2 regions of the Acidovorax sp. M2(2025) genome follow, and region 1 is predicted to be linked to the other one. Evidence: riboswitches for the same ligand, from Rfam matches in the RefSeq annotation. Region 1 holds a riboswitch; the other holds the start of a gene.

Evidence for each region. A riboswitch is a leader RNA that binds a small molecule or an ion and turns the genes downstream of it on or off. The one in region 1 is predicted to bind glycine.
Region 2: it holds a riboswitch for glycine, as region 1 does, so the genes downstream of both, ACOYR3_RS03720 (D-amino acid dehydrogenase) here and gcvT (glycine cleavage system aminomethyltransferase GcvT) in region 1, are expected to answer to the same signal.

The regions. Positions count from the first base shown of each region.
Region 1 is NZ_CP186262.1:3,010,880-3,018,525, reverse strand. Features, by position in the region: gene gcvP (aminomethyl-transferring glycine dehydrogenase) at 1-1,347, opposite strand, end outside; gene gcvH (glycine cleavage system protein GcvH) at 1,491-1,865, opposite strand; gene gcvT (glycine cleavage system aminomethyltransferase GcvT) at 1,962-3,119, opposite strand; glycine riboswitch at 3,166-3,292, opposite strand; glycine riboswitch at 3,306-3,413, opposite strand; gene ACOYR3_RS14010 (TRAP transporter large permease) at 3,423-4,700, opposite strand; gene ACOYR3_RS14005 (TRAP transporter small permease) at 4,697-5,191, opposite strand; gene ACOYR3_RS14000 (TRAP transporter substrate-binding protein) at 5,279-6,250, opposite strand; gene ACOYR3_RS13995 (Lrp/AsnC family transcriptional regulator) at 6,674-7,126, shown strand; gene ACOYR3_RS13990 (LysR family transcriptional regulator) at 7,240-7,646, shown strand, end outside.
Region 2 is NZ_CP186262.1:797,857-805,502, forward strand. Features, by position in the region: gene ACOYR3_RS03715 (hypothetical protein) at 1-93, opposite strand, end outside; gene ACOYR3_RS03720 (D-amino acid dehydrogenase) at 324-1,643, opposite strand; glycine riboswitch at 1,738-1,864, opposite strand; glycine riboswitch at 1,865-1,954, opposite strand; gene ACOYR3_RS03725 (2-keto-4-pentenoate hydratase) at 2,109-2,894, shown strand; gene ACOYR3_RS03730 (hypothetical protein) at 2,925-3,428, opposite strand; gene ACOYR3_RS03735 (hypothetical protein) at 3,648-4,028, opposite strand; gene ACOYR3_RS03740 (ABC1 kinase family protein) at 4,025-5,362, opposite strand; gene ACOYR3_RS03745 (DUF2867 domain-containing protein) at 5,355-5,924, opposite strand; gene ACOYR3_RS03750 (TetR/AcrR family transcriptional regulator) at 5,921-6,757, opposite strand; gene ACOYR3_RS03755 (hypothetical protein) at 6,972-7,598, opposite strand; gene ACOYR3_RS03760 (hypothetical protein) at 7,595-7,646, opposite strand, start outside.

The DNA.
Region 1 (7,646 bases):
GCCGTCCTTGGCGAAGACCTTCCACAGCAGCTCGACATCGGCGCGCGTGGTGGTCTCGTCCAGCGAAAGGCACAGGTACTCTTCAAAGTAAATGCGCAGGTTGGCGCCCATGGATACGGCGCGGGCAGCGATGGATTTGGTAGCGGCGCCGGTGTGCAGGCTCAGCGTGTCGAAGGTGGCCTGTTCACGCACGGGGGCGCCCAGCTGCTTGAGGCCCTGGGCCAGGATGGCGGTGTAGGCGGCCACGCGCTGGGCGATGCGCTGCAGGCCTTCGGGGCCGTGGTACACGGCGTACATGCTGGCCACCACGGCGGGCAGCACCTGGGCGGTGCAGATGTTGGAGGTGGCTTTTTCGCGGCGGATGTGCTGCTCGCGCGTTTGCAGGGCCAGGCGGTAGGCGGGCTTGCCGTGCACGTCCACGCTCACGCCCACCAGGCGGCCGGGCATGCTGCGCTTGAACTCGTCGCGGCAGGCCATGTAGGCGGCGTGCGGGCCGCCCGCGCCCATGGGCATGCCGAAGCGCTGGGTGGTGCCGACCACGATGTCGGCGCCAAACTCGCCCGGCGGCGTGATGAGGGTGAGCGCCAGCAGGTCGGCGGCCACGATGAAGGCGGCTTGCTGGGCGTGGGCCTTTTCCACGTCGGCGCGCAGGTCGTCAATGCGGCCGCTGGTGGCGGGGTATTGCGCCAGCACGGCAAAGTACTCGCCCGCCAGCAGGGTGTTCCATTCTTCGGCCGAGTTGGCCAAACGCACTTCCAGGCCCAGGGGCTTGGCGCGGGTCTGGATGACTTCGATGGTCTGGGGGTGGGCGTCGCCGGCCACCACAAAGACATTGCTCTTGCTCTTGACGGAGCGCTTGGCCAGCGTCATCGCCTCGGCGGCGGCGGTGGCTTCGTCGAGCATGGACGCATTGGCAATGGGCATGCCCGTCAGGTCGCAGACCATGGTCTGGAAGTTGACCAGCGCCTCCATGCGGCCCTGCGAAATCTCGGCCTGGTAGGGCGTGTAGGCGGTGTACCAGGCGGGGTTTTCCAGGATGTTGCGCAGGATGACGCCGGGGGTGTGCGTGCCGTAGTAGCCCTGGCCGATGAAGCTCTTGAGCAGCTTGTTCTTGCCGGCGATGGCCTTGAGTTCGGCCAGCGCTGCGGCCTCGGTGGTGGCGGGCGGCAGGTCCATGGCGCGGCCCCGGGCGATGGAGCGCGGCACGATGGAGTCGATGAGCGCGCGGCGCGAGGCCTCGCCGATCACGGACAGCATGTGGGCTTCATCCGCCGCGTCGATGCCGATGTGGCGGGGCAAAAACTCGGCGGCGTTCTCCAGCGCGGAGAGGGGCAGGGCGGCGGTCATGGTGGGGCGGTGGTCTGCTATGAAAAGGGGAGCTGCTCGCGCTTGTTTTTAGCCAACCTCAGATCGATTTTGGTCTGAGATCGGCATGGATAAAGCGCAAGCAGCTATGGTTTTTGAGGCGCTTTGTGCGGCAAGCCCGGCGTTCAGGCGTTGGCGGCGAAGGCGCTGTAGGTCGTCTCGTCCATCAGCTCGGCCAGCTGGCCGGCGTCGGACAGCTTGACCTTGAAGAACCAGCCGGCGCCCAGCGGGTCGCTGTTGGCCAGGGACGGGTCGGCGCGCAGGGCTTCGTTCACTTCGACGATCTCGCCCGCGACGGGCATGTACACGTCGGCAGCGGCCTTGACGGATTCGACCACGCCGGCCACTTCGCCCTGGCTGTAGGTCTTGCCGACTTCGGGCAGGTCCACGAACACCACGTCGCCCAGCGCATCCTGCGCATGCACGGTGATGCCGACCACGGCAGCGGCGGCATCAGCGGCGTTGATCCACTCGTGTTCTTTGGAAAATTTGACGGTCATGGGGAAGCTCCTCAGGCAAAGGGGGTAAATGAAGGAATCAGCAATGTAGCGGGCGAACGGGGCGAATGGACGCCGTATGCGCTGCCGTCCGCGAAATCAGCCGCGGTAGTAGTTGGCCGGGACGAAAGGCATGGCCCGCACTTCCATCGGCACGGCCTTGCCGCGCACGATGGCGTTCACACGCGTGCCGATGGCGGCGTGGGCGGCATCCACGTAGCCCATGGCCACGGGCTCGTTCACCGTGGGGCCCAGCAGGCCGCTGGTGACCTCGCCGATCTTCTGGCCGTCCGTGCCTTGCAGCTCGGTGTGCTCGCGCACGGGCACGCGCTCCAGCGCCACCAGGCCCACGCGCTTGCGCTGCAGGCTGGCGGGGTTGTCGATCTGCGCCAGCACCTTGTCGGCGCCGGGGAAGCCGCCCGCCCGCGCACCGCCGGTGCGGCGCACCTTCTGGATGGCCCAGTTCAGTGCGGCCTCGGGCGGGGTGGTGGTGGTGTCGATGTCGTTGCCGTACAGGCACAGGCCCGCTTCCAGCCGGAGCGAGTTGCGCGCGCCCAGGCCGATGGGTTTCACTTCGGGCTGGGCCAGCAGGGCGCGGGCGAGCGTCTCTGCCTGGGCGGCGGGCACGGAGATCTCAAAGCCGTCTTCGCCGGTGTAGCCGCTGCGGGTCACAAAGCAGTCGCAGCCCGCAATGCTGAACGCGCCACCGGTCATGAACACCAGTTTTTCGACGCCGGGCGCCAGGCGGGCGAGGGCGGTGACGGCCTGCGGGCCCTGCAGCGCGAGCAGGGCGTGGTCGGGCATGGGCACGACCTTGCAGCGCTGGCCGATGCGGGCCTGGATGTGCGCGATGTCGCCCACCTTGCAGGCGCCGTTGACGATGACGAACAGCGTGGGCTCGCCGTCCACCACGCCCTGGTTGAAGAACATCAGGTCGTCGATGATGGTGCCCTCATCGGTCAGCAGCAGGCCGTAGCGCTGCTTGCCCACGGGCAGGTCGATCACGTCCACGGGCATCAGCGTCTCGAAGGCTGCAGCCGCATCGGCACCGATGAGCTTGAGCTGGCCCATGTGCGACACGTCGAACAGGCCCGCGGCCGTGCGCGTGTGCACGTGCTCGGCCATCAGGCCGGCGGGGTATTGCACGGGCATGGAGTAGCCGGCAAACGGCACCATGCGGGCGCCCAGCTCAATGTGCAGGGCGTTCAGGGGCGTGGTGAGCAGGGGGGCGGATGCGGAAGCGGGCGTGGCGGTCAAGGCGGAACTCCGGGCAAATGGTGGCCGCGACCCCATGGATCGCGGGATTTGCCCTGCTGTCCGCTTTACCTGAGAGATTCACCGCGGCGCCCTGGCTGGCCGCGCGGCTTGCTCCTTCGGTGGATGGCCCATCGCGCGATGCGGCGGGACCATCTCTCTCCAGCAAGGTAACGCCCGCATCGCTGCGGGCGGTTGCCAGTCCTTTTGCCTGAGCGTTCGGCAGCTGCCTGCGCCTTCGGCGGTGCCGCGCTGCCTTCGTTGCGAAGGTGGGGCACTCTCTCCTGACGGCCACGATTGTAATGCCTACTTGGCGTACACCAGGTCGCGCAGGCTCAGCGAAATGCCTGGCACGTAGGTGATGACCAGCAGGCACACCAGGATCACGCAGACGAACGGCAGCAGGTGGCCCACGATGCGGTCCAGCGAAATCCGGGCCACCGTGCACGCCGCAAACAGGTTCACGCCGAAGGGCGGGGTGATCATGCCCAGCGCCAGGTTCACCACCATGATCAGGCCGAAGTGCACCGGGTCCACCCCAAAGTGCTGGGCCACCGGGGCGAGGATGGGGGCGAGCACGATGATGGCGGCGCTGGTCTCGATGAACATGCCGATCAGGAACAGCGCCGCATTGACGCCCAGCAGGAACATGGCCGGCGATTGCAGCACGCCTTCCAGCCAGTGGCCGATCGCGTCGGGCACGCCGGCGCGCGTGATCAGAAAAGCAAACAGGCCCGCGTTGGCGATGATGAACATGATCACCGCGGACGAGATGGCCGACTTGCGCAGGATGGCGTACAAGTCCCGCAGCTTGATCTCGCGGTAAATGAGCACGCCGACCAACAGCGCATAGAACACCGCCACGGCCGACGCTTCGGTGGGCGTGAACACGCCGCCATAAATGCCGCCCAGGATGATGACCGGCATCAGCAATGCCCAGCCCGCCTGCAAGGTGGCGCGGCCCAGGGGCATGCGCCCGTCGCCGTCGTTCTTGCCCCAGCCCTTGATCTTGCAATACACCCACACGAAGCTCATCAGCGCCAGGCTGATGAGGATGCCGGGGCCGAAGCCTGCGATGAACAGCTCGCCAATCGACACCTCGGCGCTCACGCCGTACAGGATCATGGGAATGGAGGGCGGAATGATCACGCCCAGCTCGGCGCTGGTGGCCTGCAGCGCGGCCGCGTAGCTGGTGGGGTAGCCATGCTTGATGAGCGCCGGAATCAGGATGGCGCCGATGGCGAACGTGGTGGCCACCGACGAGCCCGACACCGCCGCAAAGATCATGCAGGTGAGCACGCAGGTCATGGGCAGGCCGCCTTGCACGCCGCCCACGATGCTCTTGGCAAACTCCACCAGCCGGCGCGAGATGCCACCGGTTTCCATCAGGTTGCCCGCCAGGATGAAGAAGGGAATGGCCGCGAGCGGGAACTTGTTGATTGAGGCGAACATTTCCTTCACCGAGATCAGCATGTTGGCGTTGGACACCTGGATGCCAACGATCGACGCGAGCCCGATGGACACCGCGACGGAGACGGTGAGTGCGAAGCACAGCACCATGGTGACGAGCATGGTGGGGGTCATTGCGCGGTCTCCAGTTCCTGGCGCTGCGGGTCAAGCCAGTTGCCCACGATGCCGACGGCGCTGAACAGGCCGCCCACCGGCATGGCGACATAGGCCCAGAACATCGACACCGATTCCAGCCCCGCCATCGACTGCACGCCGCCGCGCTGGGCGTAGTCCCAGCCGAACCACACGATGACCGCGATGAGCGCCAGCGCGGCCAGGCTCACGACCGCATCCAGCACGCGCCGCAGGGCGGGCGGGCTCCAGCGGTAGAGCACGTCCACGCTCACCATGGCGCCCTGGCGAAAGGCCGCAGGAATGGCGAGGAACACCATCCAGATCAGGCTGAAGCGGATCAGCACCTCGGTCCACTCGGCCGGCTGCTCCAGCACGAAACGCATGACGATCTGGAACATGCCCAGCAGCGATGCCAGGGCCAGCATCAGGCAGGCACCCGCCATGGCGGCGCCGGTGCTCCACCGTTCCCATTGAAGAAAGATTTTTTTCATGAATGAAAAAGCCCGTTTGCGCGCGGCAAACGGGCGTTGAAAGCCAGGACCAGGAGCAACGGGTGCGTCCGCCGCACGCGTTGCGGGTTACTTGACGGCCCGGATCTTGTCCAGCGCAGCCTTGCCGAACTGCTTTTCGAACTCGGCATTCACGGGCGCCAGCGCCGCCACGAACTTGGCCTTGTCCAGGTTGTCGATCACGGTCATGCCCTTGGCGCGCAGGTCGGCCACGCCCTTGGCATCGTCTTCGTCCACGCGGGCGCGGTTGGCCTTGGCGCCTTCCTTGGCTGCGTCGAGGAAGGCTTGCTTGTCGGCGGCCGACAGCTTGTCGAACGCGGCCTTGTTCATCAGGAAGATGCAGGGCGAGTACACGTGGCCGGTGAGCGACAGGTGTTTTTGCACCTGGTCAAACTTGGCCGAGATGATGACCGACAGGGGGTTTTCCTGGCCGTCCACCGTGCCTTGCTGCAGGGCGGTGAACACTTCCGGGAAGGCCATGGGCGTGGTGATGATGCCGAAGCCCTTGTAGGCAGCGATATGCACCGGGTTCTCCATGGTGCGCATCTTCAGGCCCTTCAGGTCGCCGGGCTCCTTCACGTCACGCTTGCTGTTGGTCATGTGGCGGAAGCCGTTTTCCGCCCACGCCAGCGCCTTGAAACCCTTGGCGTCAAACTTGGACAGCAGGTCTTGCCCGATGGGGCCGTCCAGCACGGCGCGGGCGTGCGCCTTGTCGCGGAACAGGAAGGGCACGTCCAGGATCTTCGTCTCGGGCACAAAGTTGGGCACGGGGCCGCTGGAGCTGAACGCCAGCTCCTGCGTGCCTAGCTGCACGGCCTCGATGGATTCGCGCTCGCCGCCCAGGGCGCCGTTGTAGAAGGTCTGCACCTTGTAGCGGCCGCCCGTGCGCTTCTCGACTTCCTTGGCAAACGTGTCGATGGCGACGCCCTGGTGGGAGTTCTGGGCCGTCGAGATGCTGATGCGCATGGTGGTCTGCGCAGCCGCGGACGCCACAAAGCCGAGCGCAAGGCCCAGGCCGACGACGAGTTTGGTCAGTTGCATGCTGTCTCCTGTTGGAATAGTGGGCGGGGGCGGAAGAACGCGCGGCGCCCCGCAGGGGCGGCCCCAGGCCTCGCACAAATTATGGCGGTGCAGCATCGCACCGGGCATCCGGGTTTGTGCTGGTAAGCGTGCTTATCAACTGCAGGGGGTTCTGGGCAGCCGTAGCGCCGGCGCATGGCGGCGCCCGGTGTCTTGCGTTCGGCGCGGATGGGGCGCTGCCGTGGTGCGCCCGCCGCCATGCCAACGGCCCCGCGCTGGCGGTAACCAGCCGGGGCCTTGCCATTTCGTGCACTCCGGTAAGAGCGCCTTGATGGAAGAAAGTATGCGCTGCGCGGTGGAGACGAATCTTCTGAATTTGGTGAGTATTGTGCCGATTGCAGAATAATTTTCTGCGTCAATCGAGTTGCGTGAATAATTAGCCCGATGGACCGATTGGACAGAAAAATTCTCGCTGTGCTGCAGGGCAACGCCCGCGCCAGTTTGCAAGAGATCGGCCAGGCCGTGGGCCTGAGCCCGTCGCCGTGCTGGGGCCGCATCAGGAAGATGGAAGAGGCGGGCGTCATCCAGGGCTACACGGTGCGCATCAACCCGCAGGCGCTGGACTTGGCCGACACGGTGCTGGTGCAGGTCACGCTGGACAGCCACTCCGACAACACGCTGGAAAAGTTTGGCGAGACGCTGGCCAGCATTCCCGAGGTGATCGAAGCGCACCTGGTGTCGGGCGACTACGACTACCTGCTGCGCATCGTGGTCAAGGACACGCGCGACTACGAGCGCCTGCTGCGCGAGAAGCTCTACAAGATCAAGGGCATCCGGCACAGCCGCTCCAGCTTTGTGCTGCGCACGCTGAAGAAGGCGGACCTGCCGCTGGGGTGAAAATTCTTGAATAAAAATGGCCGCCAGCGCTTTGCGGATAAGCGCAAGCAGCTACTGAAACAATAGCAAACTCGAGCGAGCCAGCACCGCTGGCCGCCTGCGGAGCACCGTCCATGAACCTGCGTTTTGTTGAAGCCTTCTACTGGGTGGCCTCCCTCAAGAGCGTGACGCGCGCCGCAGAGAAGCTGTTCCTCACGCAGTCGGCCATGTCCAGCCGCATCGCAGCGCTGGAGGAAGAGCTGGGCGTGCTGCTGCTGGACCGGCGTGACAAGCACTTCAAGCTCACTGTCGCGGGCACGCGGTTCCTGAGCTACGCCCGGCGCATGCTGGAACTGCAGCGCCAGCTCAAGGCCGAGATGGGTTCAGGGGCGCCGCTGGAGGTGTCCTTCCGCCTGGGGGCGATTGAATCGGTGCTGCATTCGTGGCTGATTCCATGGGTGGAACAGCTGCGCAAGGACAACCCGCTGCTGGAGCTGGAGTTGACGGTGGAGCCCACTCCCGTGCTGCTCGACCAGGTCCG
Region 2 (7,646 bases), 2.2 Mb from region 1:
CGCGGATGCGTTTGCCTTGTATTCCATTTCGGTGCGGGTATCCACCAGCACCGCGCCGCGCGCCAGCAGGCCGTCCGCTTCCTTGGCGCTCATGCGGCACAGGCGGGCTGGAGGGTGGTGAACAGCGCTTTGCCGCGCGCCAGCTCCGCGGGGTCGGCAGCGGTGGCGTGATGCCTTTGTATGCCGGGGCGGACATGCAGGCCGTGGAGCGCTTCATAGCGCAGGCCACGGGCGCGGCCGAGTAGCGCCGCCCGGCGCCCCGCGCGGTGCCTGGGCATTGCGCGCGAGGTGGGCGCCGCCGGCGGGCAGGCGGCTCAAGCCGCTCAAGCCGCCGTGCGCGACGGCACCAGGGCCGCGCCGGGGCGACGCCCCTGCACGCCCTGGAAGGCAAAGTCCACCTCCGGCACCCGGCCGCTCACGATGTCGGCCAGGGCCTGGCCCGAGCCGCAAGCGTGCGTCCAGCCCAGCGTGCCGTGGCCGGTGTTGAGGAACAGGTTGCCCAGGCGCGTGGCGCCGATCAGCGGCACGTTGCTGGGCGTGGCGGGGCGCAGGCCCGTCCAGAACTGGGCCTGCGCGGTGTCGCCCGCGCCGGGGAAGAGCTGCTCCACGCGGCGCACGATGGCCTCGCAGCGCACGGGGTTCAGGTGGCGGTCGTAGCCGTTCAGCTCCGCCGTGCCGGCAATGCGCAGGCGGTCACCGCCGCGTTCGCTTGTGTAGCGCGAGAACACGAGCTTGAACTCATCGTCCGTCAGGCTCACCTGGTGCGCCAAGCGCGCGTCCTTGACGGGCATGGTCACCGAATAGCCCTTGGCCGGGTAGATGGGCAATTCAATGCCCAGTGGCTGGGCCAGCAGCGGGCTGAACGAGCCCAGCGCCAGCACGAAGGCATCGCCGCGCACGCGCTCGAAGCGGCCTTCGGCATTGGTCACTTCCACATGGTCGATGCGGCCGGCCACCTCGCGCAGCGCGGTGATGTGGTGGCCCAGGCGGAATTGCACGCCTGCCGCCTCGCACAACCTGGCCAGTTCGCGGGTGAACTGGTTGGCGTCGCCGGATTCGTCCTCGGCCGTGTAGGTGGCGCCGGCCAGCTGCGGGCGGATGTGGGCGAGGGCCGGCTCAATGCGCACGGCCTCGTCGGCGCTGATGACCTGGCGCTCGCAGCCCAGCGCACGCATCTGCTCCGCGGGGGCGAGCGCGCCCTCGAATTCCTGGGCGTTGGTATAGAAGTGCAGGATGCCCTGCGTGCGCTGGTCGTATTGGAGGCCCGTGGCCGCGCGCAGCTGCTGCAGCACGCTGCGGCTGTAGGTGCCCAGGTTGACGATCTGCTCGATGTTGTGGCGCGTGCGCGCGGGCGTGCAGTTGCGCAGGAAGGACAGGCCCCACAGCCACTGCCGCATGTCCGCGCGCAGGCGGAACAGCAGCGGTGCATCTTCCTTGCCCAGCCACTGCAGCACCTTCAGCGGCGCGCTGGGGTTGGCCCAGGGCTCGGCATGACTCACCGAGATCTGTCCCCCGTTGGCAAAGCTGGTCTCGGCGCCGGGTGTGGCCTGGCGGTCGATGACGGTCACCTCGTGGCCGCGCTGTGCAAGGAAATACGCCGAAGTCACGCCGAGCAAGCCGGCACCCAAAACGATCACGCGCATGATTTTCAAAGCCTTTCTGGGCTCTGGCGCTTGATGGATGTGCGCAGACAGCTATAAATTTAATAGCATGCAGCTGGCGCGCTTCCGCCAAGCTGCCGCTCCCCCTGTCCTTGGTACCTGAGAGATTCACCGCGCACCCACCCGGGCTGCGGCTTGCTCCTTCGGTGCGCTACGCAGCCCCGTGGTGTCCGGGGCGGTGGCGTCTCTCCAGACGGCTTTTGAAAAAAGATGCAGTACGGAACCTGAGCGTGCATGGGAGTTTGCGCCTTCGGTGACGCGGGCGGTGCCGCGTGCTCTCCTGCGGGGCTGATTCTAGGAAGCACTGCGGCGCCCACCGGCATCTTGCCGTGCTAATGGCCGGCAATCGTTGCTGATGCGAGCAGGGCCGGGTGGCCATAATCCGTCGCACTGCTGTTTCCCTCCACCCAACCAACGGCCTGCGCCCCGCACGCCAGGATGCCTTCCATGCCCGACACCGCTTTTGATGCCTTTGCCGCCGCTGCCGTCCTGACCATGGCGCGCCAGGGGCGCATGCCCCGGCCGCTGGACTTGCCCGCGGGGCTGCGGCCGCGGGACGCCGCGCAGGCCTATGCGGTGCAGGACGCGGTGGTGCGCGAGCGCGCGGAGGTGGCCGGCTGGAAGGTTGGGGCCGCAAGCCCGCAGGCCCAGCCCGCGCGTGCGGCCCTCACCCGCGATTCCGTGTGGGTGGCTGCCGGAGAGCCGCCGACCGTCCGGCTCGCGGCCGCGGATTTTGCGGTGGTTGGCGTGGAGGCCGAACTGGTCTATGAGCTGGGCGCCGACCTGCCTCCCCGAAGCACACCGTACGGCCCCGAAGAGGTGCTGGCTGCCGTGGTTTCGGTGCGCGCCGCTATCGAGGTGTGCGACACCCGCTTTGCCGCCTGGGCGCGACAAGGCGAGTGGAGCCGGCTGGCCGACCAGGCCTGCCATGGCGCCCTGGTGGTGGGCTCCGGCTCCGCCGACGTGGCGGCGGTGCGGCCCCTGCAGCAGCCGGTCTGCCTGTGGGTGAATGGCGAAGCGGCGGTGCGGCACGCTGCAGGCGGCAACCCTGCGGGCGACCCCTTGCGCCTGCTGGCATGGCTGGCCAGCGGCGGCGCCGCCAGCCTGGGTGGATTGCGCGCAGGCCAGTGGGTGACTACCGGCTCCTGCACGGGGACGGTGCTGGTCGCACCCGGCACCGAGGTGGTCGCAGACTTTCCGGGGCTCGGGTCCGCCGTGCTGCGCGTGGACTGAGGCGTTCACGCGCCGGCCACCCGCCGTGCGTCAGTGGCGGTACGGGTTGTCGGGGCGGCGGTCGTAGCGGTTGGGCACGCCGTCGCGGTCGTGGTCGCGGGGCCGCTCGTAGCGATTCGGGATGCCGTCACCGTCGCGGTCCCGGTCATACCGGTTGGGAATGCCGTCGCCATCGCGGTCCCACCCGCCGGGGCGCATCTCCCAGCGGCCGCCGTGCTCCACCCAGCGAGGCTCGCGGTAGTAGTAGCCCGGGCGGGCCTTCACCCAGTAGCCCTGCAGCCACACATAGCGGTGTCCGCGCCATTCCCAGTGGCCGGGCACCCACACCATGCCACGGCGGGCATGGGGCATGACTTCGTGGCGGGGCGGCGGCGGCGGGCCGTACTGGACAACGACGGGCGCGGCCGGGCGGTATTGCGGGGGCGGACCCGACTGGATCACGACAGTGGCGCTGGTCTGTGCCTGCGCCACGGTGGCGGTGCCCAGGGCGGACAGCAGGGCGACGGAAACAGCGGCGAGTGCATTGCGGTGCATGGTGGTCTCCTTGGCGCCTGTTCAACGTTCTCACGCGGGTTCTGGAGGACATGTCCGAGGCGTCTGACAAGTGATTCCTTGCGGAACCGGAGCCTTCATGGTGCGTGCGGGTTGTCAAGCCGGTGTAGGCGTTTGGCGAAGACTTGTGACGTAGTGTTTCCCGACCGTGCGAAAGGCCGCAATTCCGTGATGTTTTTCACGCTGCCGCCGCCCGCCGGGTCAGCGCCACCAGACGAGGGCGGCCACCGTGAGCAGCGCCACCCAGGCGGGGTGCCGGCCGTCCGTTGCAAAGAACACCAGCAGCCCGCTGGCGAGCGTGGCGGCGCCCGCCACATCGGCCACCCAGGCGTCCAGGTCGGGGTCCGCAGGCACGGTGCCCAGGCGCCACAGCAGCGCGCTCAAGGCCCAGCCCAGCACGGTGGCCAAGTGCCAGGTGCCCCACAGGATGCGCACCTGCCGTTCGCGCAGCACCGGCTGCCCCGCGGTGGGCACCACGCCGCGCGTGCGCAGCGGGCGGAAGACCCGCAGTTCCCCGACCACCGAGTGGGCCGCACCCACCACCGCGAGGCCCACCGCCGCCAGGACCAGTGCGGTGTTCATGCCGGCGAATGCGGCCCGCTGCCGTGGATCTGGGGGTGGTGCGTGTGCACGCGCGCGCCCAGCAGGGTGAGCAGGTGCATGAGGCCCATCCACATGCGTTCGAAAACGGGCATCTCGCGCGGCACCTGCACCAGATGTTCCCCCAGCACGCGCTGGTGCGCTGGCGGGGTGAGGGGCACGGGGGCCTTGGTGCCGAAGTCGAACACCGGCCGGGTGAACGGCTCCACCTGCCAGGCCTGCATCTCTGCCAGCACGGGGGCAATGTCGCGCGCATAGGTGGGCACGGCCAGGTCCGGGCGGGCCAGCCCCAGGGCCTGGTAAGCCTGCAGCACCTGCGCATCGCGCTGCGGATCGCCCGCCGGCCGCAGCAGGGCCGACCAGGCGCTGGCCACGTGGTGCCGGAACGGCGCGGACAGCTCGCGGGTACAGCCGAAGTCCAGTACCCCCACCGCGCCGTCCGGCGTGAACACGAAGTTGCCGGGGTGCGGATCGGCATGCACCCTGCCGAGCACGAAGGTGCAGTGCAGGAACCAGTCCCACAGGCGCTGCCCCGCCTGGTCGCGCAGCGCCTGGCGGGGCCGCGTGGCCAGCCAGGCCTGCAGCGGCTGGCCGGGCAGGAACTGCTGCGTGAGCACCTGCGCCCGGGTGTGCGACAGCACGGGCCGCGCGATCACCACACCGGGCTGTGCCGCGTGCTGCGCAAACCACTGCAGCTGCGCCGCCTCCTGCAGGTAGTCCACCTCGCGCAGCAAGGTGGCCTCGATCTCGTCCATCACCGCCTGCACAACGGGTGCTTCCGGCAGGGGCAGGTCGGTGTGGGCCAGGGTGCGCAGCACGCCGCGCACCAGCTGCATGTCGCTGGCGATGGTGCTGGCGATGCCGGGGTACTGCACCTTCACGGCCACCGTGCCGTGGCCCGCCAGCTGGGCGCGGTGCACCTGGCCCAGGCTGGCGGCGGCAAACGCGGTGGGCTCGAAGTGATCGAACAGCGCCTCCGGCTCCTGGCCGAACGCCTGGCGGAACACGCGGCCCACCAGCGCGCGGTTCAGCGGCAGGGCCTGGCAGTGCGCGCGGGCCAGCTCGCGCCGCACGCCCTCGGGCAGCAGCTGCGGGTGCATGCTGAGCAGCTGCGACACCTTCAGCGCCGAGCCGCGCAACTGCCCCAGCGCGCCAAACAGGATGCGGCCCACGGCGGCTTCATGCTCGGCCTGGGCCGCGGGTGTGCGGCGGCGGGTGCGGTGCCCCACCTCGGCCATGCCGATGCGTGCGGCGGCCAGCCCGGTGATGGCGCTGCGGGCCAGTTTGCTGGTGCGCGGGGCGCGGTCGCTAACCATGCTGTGCCAGGCGCTGCGCCGTGTCGCGGGCGATGACGCGGTGGAAGGGCGTGACCACCGCCATGTAGGCGTGGCCCAGCAGGTTGTGGATGTGCACCACGGTGCTCAGCACCACGGTGGGCGCGGCGCCCGGGGCTGCGGCGCGCTTGCAGATGGAGACCTGCACGTCCAGGTGCCGGTCGTCCTGGCCCATCACCACTTCCGTGTCGCTCAGGTGCCGGATGCGGAAGATGCCCACGCGGTCGCCCACCCGGTAGCTGCGCGCGTCGTTCAGCGCGCGGCCGCTGGCGGGCGGGTGGCCGTCGTGCAGCTGGCCCAGGTCCTTCAGACCGACGAGCCGCACGGCCTGGTTGCGCACGGCCATGAGCGCGCGTGTCCACGCCGGGGTGCGCGCGGCCACGTCCAGCCACGCCTGCAGCGACGGGCGCTCCGGGTGCCGGTCGGCCACCTCATAGGCATCGAAAAAGTGGGCGCCGGGCAGCGTGGCGTGGATGGCGGTGCCGGGCGGCACCTGCGTGGCGCGCACGGTGGGTACAGCCTGGGGGGGCGAGGTGGCGGTCATGGGGTGCCCTTCCTCTTTTTGCTGGCGGAGGCTGCTGAAGGCCGTGCTGCACGGGGTTTGCGGGCGGGCGCGGGCGGCGCGTCCTCCCCGGCCTGCTCCCGCCGCGGTGCGCTGCCCACCGTCTGCCGGGCCAGCTGCAGCAGCCCTAGCAGCCCGCTGCGGTGCTGGGCCATGCGGGCCATCTGGCTGCGCAACACAAAGCCGCCCAGCTGCAGCACCCGGTTGACCAGGCCGCTGCGCAGCGTCTGCACCAGCACGCCCAGCGAGAGGTCCACCAGCTGCGCGGTGTCGGCAAACTCGTCGGAGGTGTCGCCCAGCCAGTACGTGACCACACCGGCGAGGTAGTCGGTGTACAGGCTGCCCGCCACGCCCTTGAAGTCGCAGGGCTCGATCTCGCCGCTGGCCTCGGCGGCCTCCAGAAAGCTGGCCACCGCTTCGCGCAAGCGCTGGCGCGCGGCCAGCGGCTCGGCCAGCATGGACAGGGGCGAGCGCTGGGCCAGCGTGCGCACCTGCGCCACGAATTCCCGGTCGGCCAGCAGGTGCTCGAGCACCGCGTCCGTCAGGCGCTGCAGCTTTTCCTGCAGCTGGTAGCCAGCGAAGCCCGGGGTCTGCAACGCGGCGTCCAGCGCCTGCTGCACCGCGTCGTCCAGGTAGCCCACCACGATGCGGTCCTTGGTGGGAAAGTACTTGTAGATCGTGGCGTCGCCAATGCCGGCGGCGCGTGCGATGTCCTTCATCGTCGTGCCGTCAAAGCCCTGGCGGGTCATCAGGTCCACCGCGCTGGCCAGGATCTGGCGGCGCGTGGCCTCTTGCTGCTGGCGGGTGGTTTTCATTTCATAAAAATGAAGTTTTAAGTTGATTAAAGAATAGTTATTTTTGTTTAAAGCGTCAAGCGCGTTGTTCTGCGGCCGGCAGGGACGCGCACGGCCGTCCCTGCCGAGGGCCGGCGTCAGAGGTTGGTGCAAGGGGGAAGCCGCCGCGGGGCCGGCAAGGGAAAGGGGCCGCTGCCCCGGCGCGCTGTTGCAGCGCCCCGGGGCGGCCTCGCGGTCAGTGTTCTTCGGTGACGCTCAGGCCGCGGCGGAGGCGGTCGAGCCAATTGTTCAACCTGTTCACCACGCTGTGGCGCAGGCCGAAGAGGCCTTCCATGCGCGCAAAGCGGACCAGGTGGCGCAGCTGGGCGTTGATCTTGGATTGGCCCGTCACCTGGGGCTGGACATAGAACACATGGCCCGCGAAGCCGGCCACGTCGTGCAGGATGGCGTCGTCCACGACCAGCACCAGCACGCCAGGCCAATGCGCGCAGCCATAGAAGGCGATGCGCAGCTGGTTCATGGTGCGGTCGATGAGGCCCGCATCCAGGGCGGACGCATCAATGGCTGCGATCAGGGTCCCTTCCGTGCACAGCTCGCGCGCGGCGCGATGCACGCGTTCCACGTCCAGCATGGGCTGGTCGCGAAAGAAGTGATCGATCCAGGAGCGCATGGACACCGGCGTGGGCGCTGCAGCCAGTGCCGTCCCATCGGCCGTCTGGGGCTCCCGCTGCGCGGTGGGCAGGTCAATGACCAGGGTCTGCGGCGATGCGACCGTGGAGGCCAGCATCCGGTGGGCGATGGCCGTGCATGCAGGGCCATGATTCGTCCACGCCGACGTGGAAGCAATGAACACATGCATCATGCGCCTTCCTTCTGAGCGCTGCCCCGCGAATGGAAGGGCGTTGTCTGC